2 regions of the Bacillus aquiflavi genome follow, and region 2 is predicted to be linked to the other one. Evidence: predicted binding sites of a transcription regulator. Region 2 holds the regulator's gene; the other holds the start of a gene.

Region 1 (3,217 bases), 450 kb from region 2:
TCGGTTTAGGCAACAAAAAATCCTTTACAATGGAGAGGTCAGGTGGTTCCTGTCCAAATCCAATAGTAAAGGATTACCGTTATGGACAAGAATACACTACTTTCATCATTTGGTAAATGGGTTTCACCCATAAATATTCAAAGGCTTTCAAAACAAGTTGAACATCTTAAACAGGATTACTATACAAAGAAATTAACGACAGAAGCGTATATCAAGCTTTTACTGTTTGCCCAGTTGCACGAATTGGAAAGTCTACATGCTATCAGTGATGCTTTACTTGATGAGGATCTCCAGAAAACACTTGGATTTGAATCGATTAGTGCGTCGCAGTTATCTCGAAAAACGAATGACCTAAAACCAGAAATCCTTTCTACTTTGTTTTTGGATCTTGTTACTAAGATTCAAGGACATCACCATCAAAGTAAAAGGAATATGCCACTCAAAATCATTGATTCGAGTACACTCCCACTCAATTTAACGAATTACAAGTGGGCAAAATTCCGTAAAACAAAAGCAGGCGTGAAGCTTCATTTACGGCTCGTTTTCATGGATCAGGACACAGTTTACCCCGAAAAGGCAACCATCACAGTAGCGAAAGAACATGATAGAAATCAATTGGAAGTTCTCGTCGATGACAAAGAAGCCATGTATGTGTTTGACCGTGGATACGTCGACTATGAACGTTTTGACCGCATGACTGACGACGGATATTTTTTTGTTTCAAGACTAAAGAAGAATGCTGTTATTCGTGAGGTAGAATCCTTTTCTCTGCCTGATGACTGTACTGTTTTATCGGACAAAATGGTTTACATCGGAACGACTCAAAGCCGGGCAGAGAACCTTTTTCGCCTCCTTGAAGTGGAGGATACCAAAGGGAACATCCTTCGTTTAATCACAAACCGATTTGATCTGGATGTGGAAGAAATTAGCGAAATCTATCGATCACGTTGGGCCATAGAGCTATTCTTCAAATGGCTGAAACAAGTGTAGCGATCAAACATTTTTATGGTATGAGCGAAACAGCGATACAAAATCAAATTTACCTGGCACTCATTACCTACTGTTTGCATGTACTCATCCAGCTGGAGACGAAAAGCAAGAAAACATTGCTTCGAATCAGTCATTGGTTAAAGGCAGCCATATGGAAGCCTGCATACATTTGGCTCCGTCGTTTCGAAAAAAAAACAAGCACCTAGCTATTAACTGTCGTTGTCCCTTTGTCCGATTGTATATTTTTACCAAGTGGACAGTACCACCTTTATTCAAGGCTTTACCTTTTTGGTCCTTTTCCAGAAGAATATAATTACAGAATGTTCAAACGACTTTTATGCAACGCTAGTGATCTTTTTTATTGATTTCTTTTTTTGTAAATGGTCTAGTATTTCCAGTAAACGAATTAGTTTCCTTATCAAATACAGCTTTATATAATAATTCTTTATCCTTTCCGTTTCATAAGGTCTTAAATATATTTTGCTTCCTTCAATCGATTTCATTTGTTAAATGGCTTTCCTCATTAAAGATTATTTTTCTATAAAAGAATTCTTTACGCTTACGAGCATTCCTTTAGTAAAGTTAAAATAGCATATTTTACTGATGTCTACACATATATGCTTCTTTTTGTTCAGCTATTTTTTGATGAAAAATAAATGCCTCCTGTTGACGAATCCAACGTTCTAATCTCGTTTTTGCGAAATCAAATTCAACGTTAAAAGTTTGGGCAATGACTTCAATTCCTTCATTTTTTCTTTTAGGAAGCTTTATCTTTTCTAGCATAAATGTAGGGACACAGAATTGGTAGGCGAAGTTGCTTGCTTTCCATTCTTGATACGTTCTAAAGTAATGCGGCATCCGCAGTTGATAACCTGTATGAAATAAGATGTGGCATAGTTCATGAGCAAAATCCTGCCATTGCTGTTGTTTTGTTAGTTGTTCGTTTAAAAATATTCTGTATATACCGCCAATATTATTGGCTTCACTTTCCTCATCATAATAATGTATTTTGATGTTCAGGTTTTCGGCTATTTCTGTCATACTTATTTGCTCTGGTGAACTGATAGACATTGAAAAATATAAATCTCTTACAAAGTCTTCAAGAGGGGTAAAAACATATTTCATATAGTCACCTCACATAATAAAGAACGTATGTTCTATTATATTGTAAAATAAATCCCTATCAATTAAAAGATAGGGTTTCAAATAAGTGACTAAAATGATTATTTATTCCTATGAATAGTTAATATTTGTCCGTCATTTATCCTGCTTTCGATTAGATTAGTTCTCTTCATTTTTAATAATTTCCCACATTTTTTTCAATTTCCGTAAATCATCTTCATCTGATTTAGGCAATTCTTTAAACCAACGTTCAAGTTCGGGGTCATTAATGATGTTTTTAAATTCTTCGTCGCTGTTCACTCGGCTGCGATTGTCAGATCTACCAAGTAAATAATCTGTACTAACATTAAAATAATCCGCTATTTTTTGAAGGGTTTCTGTATCAGGTGTCCGGTTTCCATTTTCATATCCGGAAATTGATACTTTTGTTACGTTGATCCCTTTGCCTAATTGTTCTTGGGTTAATTTTCTTTCCAATCTTAGTTCTTTTAAGCGCTCACCTAACATTTAACCCACCTCGTTTCTATATACAACAATTATAAGTTAACAAGTAGATAACTTAAAGGTTTGTTAACAAAATGGAAACTTTTTTATTAAAAAAAGTTGAAAGTTAACAAATAGTTAATTATAATAGAATTAACAACAAGTTAACTAGAAGGGAGGTAATAAGTTGATTTTACAAAAATTAAAAAAATTTCGTACGAACGAGGGACTCACTTGCCAACAAGTAGCTAATTGTGTAGGTATTTCAAAGCAATACTATTGGATGCTCGAAAATGGCAGGCGCCGGTTAAATTACGATTTAGCAGAAAAAATTGCAAAAGTGTTTAAAACAAATCCCGATCATATTTTTTTAAATAATGGGTAAACTCCAAGTAAACAAGATGATGTTAGGGGGGTGGCTAATGAATTTAAAAATGATTGTCAATGATTTTCTGGCAATTTATGAAACTGAAACAGGCGAACGAGTCGTGAATGCACAGGAATTACACGAGATGCTTTTTACTTCAACACATTATAACGATTGGTTTCACCGGAATATCATAAGTATTGGATTTATTGAAGGGAGAGACTTTTACTCGTTTTTGAGTAAAACAAATGAAAT
Region 2 (3,217 bases):
TTCATTAATACGGGCTATCTTTTCTTTTGGCAGCATCTTTTAGCTCCTTTGTTCCTTGTTAAATCAAAATTATGTTACTAAAGTTTACTCAGTTTTACAAGGAAAAAAACTATTTCTCCTTCTCCAGCTTGTTCATCTGCTCTTGGTAACGCCTATGAACAGTCGCTTTTGACACTTCATAGCCAAATCCCCTTAATGTGGCTGCAATTTCGGCAAAAGTTAATTTATTTTTACGCAATCGAATGATTTCTTCAATAGGCACATCAATTTTTGTTCTGCCAGTGCTTTCATTTATATTTTTCAAGTTTCTTTCTGGGCGATAGCCTTTTTCAATTGCACGCATCATGCCTCTTTTAATTTTAATATTATGAAGTTTTCGTTGATATTCCTCAACTATGCTAACAATGTTTAACACCATTGAGTCCGATTCAGATAATTGCAATTCGCCGTTATGTGCAATTGTATAGAGCTTTACATTCTCCTTTAAAATACAGTGAAGCAATGCAATCTTTGCATTTCCTCTGCCAAGTCTCGTTTCATCTTGTATAAGCACAGCACTAATTGCAGAATCCTTTAACATTGCTAGCAATTTCAATATACCTTCGCGCTCTAATTCATATCCGCTCGCCTTTTCCTTAATGATAGCTGCTACTTCAAGGCTATATACATTTGCAAGATGAAGCAATTCTTCTTCCTGACGCTTTAAAGATGTTTCTTGCGTTTCCTTTGTTGTACTGACACGACAATAAATAATCGCTTTCATTGTTATCCCTCATTCAATATTTTTCCGAACTAACTAAAGTTGTTTGTTCCTGCTCATTCTTTAGAACGGGAATCGTTAATGTTGTACCCGCAACGAGATAGCTTCCGTTAATTCCATTTGTTTTTTCTATCCAAGCGATAAATTCACTCGTTGTAAGATGATGTTTATCACTATATTCTTCAGCAAGCTTCCATAAAGAATCCCCTTCTTTAATAGTTATACATATGTAATTATCATCACTTCTACGGTCTGCTTGATCAACTAAAATGGTTGCGAATATGAAAATTAATGAAAAAAAGAGAATAATATATGAATAGTTTTTCCACAAAGAGTTCAATGTGAAACACCCCTTATTCGAATGTGTGTTCTGTTTTGTTAATTATAATACGAACAAGTGTTTGTGTCAATATTTTTTTCGAACTTATGTTTGTATCGATTGGAAATACATGCTATAATAAAAAACAATAATACATATTGAGGTGCGTTTTAATGGAAAAGATATCAAAAAGACAGCAAGATATCCTTGAATTCATTAAAGAAGAAGTGAAAAGAAAAGGTTATCCTCCTTCTGTAAGGGAGATTGGCGAAGCTGTTGGACTAGCTTCAAGCTCTACCGTTCACGGACATTTGTCAAGATTAGAAAGTAAAGGATTAATTCGCCGCGATCCGACAAAGCCGCGGGCAATTGAAATTCTAGAAGTAGATGAAACTGCTCATATTCCTAGAAGGAATGCCGTCAATGTACCTGTTGTTGGAAAGGTAACAGCTGGTCAGCCAATTACTGCAATCGAGAATATTGAAGAGTACTTTCCTTTACCTGAAAGCCTTGCGCCAACTGATGCAAAAGTATTTATGCTAGAAATCGTCGGAAATAGTATGATAGAAGCAGGTATTTTAAACGGAGATTATGTTATTGTTAGACAGCAGCAAGCAGCAAATAACGGGGATATTGTCGTTGCGATGACAGACGAGAATGAGGCAACAGTAAAACGTTTCTTTAAAGAAAAGGATTATATTCGTTTGCAGCCGGAAAATTCAACAATGGAACCGATTATTTTGCGAAATGTTACTATTTTAGGAAAAGTAACAGGCGTTTACCGCCATATTCATTAATTAAGATGAAGAACTAATTGAAAATTTGCCAACAGTCAGTATTTGAAGCAAATGCTCGAAACATTGGTTAAAAACGCTTGTTACTCGAGACGCACAGCACCGAGGCGGAAGTGAAAAAGACTAACCTGCAAGGTCAAGTTATGCACTTGACCTTTTTTTTATATGAAACTATAAATATAACAATCTCTAAATGTAGTCTACTGTCCTTCAAATACTGCACATCTAACAAACGTCGTTTAAATGTTAAACTTGTTTAATTAAATGTGGTGCATTATTTTTCGGAGAATTTACCTCGGGAGATACTTCATAGTAATCCATTAAATGACTATCAAATGGTTTTAACAGCTCTTTCAAATCATTTATGTTATTTATGGACGGATCTAACCAACGTTTTTCATCTTCTCGCTTTAGGATGACGGGCATACGTTCATGAATTGATGACATGAATTCATTTGCTTCCGTTGTAATAATTGTACAAGAATAAATAACATCATTATTTTGGGTTCGCCAACCTTCCCACAACCCAGCCATAGCAAAAAGCTCATCTGTTTTTAATTTTATCCGCACAGGGATTTTTTGCTCTCGCGTCTTCCTCCACTCGTAAAAAGAGTCGGCGATAATTAAACAACGCTTCTTTTTAAAAGCATTGCTAAAACTTGGTTTTTCAGCTAATGTCTCGGCTCTGGCATTAATCATGTTGTAACCAATTTTTTCATCCTTCGCCCAAGGCGGAATCAGCCCCCACCTTAAATACCCAAGCCGATTTTTATCTCCGTCATTAATGACAGACACAACATGGTGAGAAGGGGCTATATTATAACTCACTTTATACTCATTTTCATTAAAAGCCACTTTAACATTAAAACGCTTAATAATCTCATCATAGTTAGTAAACAGCGTAAACCTTCCACACATGATTTTATCCTCCGTCCGTTTACTTATAAAAAATACACAACATTATTATAATCAATTTTAATAGAGAATCCGGAGAGTGTAAAATATTTTGTGTAAATGAAAAATTCCATGTAAAAAGGAAGACCTTTTCTTGGTAGAATTAAGTCACCACAACCAATCCTAGAAAAGAGGTCTTCCCTATGAATCAGTTTACAACAGAAATTGTCGATGCACTAGTGAAAAAGCAAGATATTACTGAGGTTTTCCGTTCGCACTTGGAAATGGCAATCAATTCGCTGCTGGCGACAGAACTAACAGAATTTCTAGACTATGAAAAGTATGATCGGATTGGCTTTAATTCAGGCAACTCACGTAATGGGTCTTATTCGCGTACGCTTCACACGGAGTATGGCGACTTGGCAATACAAATCCCACGTGATCGTAATG

The links. Region 2 encodes LexA, which represses DNA repair genes until DNA is damaged. Its sites were predicted from a motif close to CGAACATATGTTCG; they were not measured.
Region 1: the regulator LexA is predicted to act here: its motif matches at 2,136-2,149, upstream of K6959_RS04415 (ImmA/IrrE family metallo-endopeptidase).

The regions. Positions count from the first base shown of each region.
Region 1 is NZ_CP082780.1:868,317-871,533, forward strand. Features, by position in the region: partial or broken gene K6959_RS04410 (IS4 family transposase) at 82-1,196, shown strand; gene K6959_RS04415 (ImmA/IrrE family metallo-endopeptidase) at 1,588-2,115, opposite strand; gene K6959_RS04420 (helix-turn-helix domain-containing protein) at 2,272-2,619, opposite strand; gene K6959_RS04425 (helix-turn-helix transcriptional regulator) at 2,783-2,980, shown strand; gene K6959_RS04430 (antA/AntB antirepressor family protein) at 3,018-3,217, shown strand, end outside.
Region 2 is NZ_CP082780.1:1,318,129-1,321,345, reverse strand. Features, by position in the region: gene K6959_RS06560 (DUF896 domain-containing protein) at 1-36, opposite strand, end outside; gene K6959_RS06555 (YneB family resolvase-like protein) at 110-763, opposite strand; gene yneA (cell division suppressor protein YneA) at 777-1,100, opposite strand; gene lexA (transcriptional repressor LexA) at 1,253-1,876, shown strand; gene K6959_RS06540 (SOS response-associated peptidase) at 2,120-2,791, opposite strand; partial or broken gene K6959_RS06535 (IS256 family transposase) at 2,971-3,217, shown strand, end outside.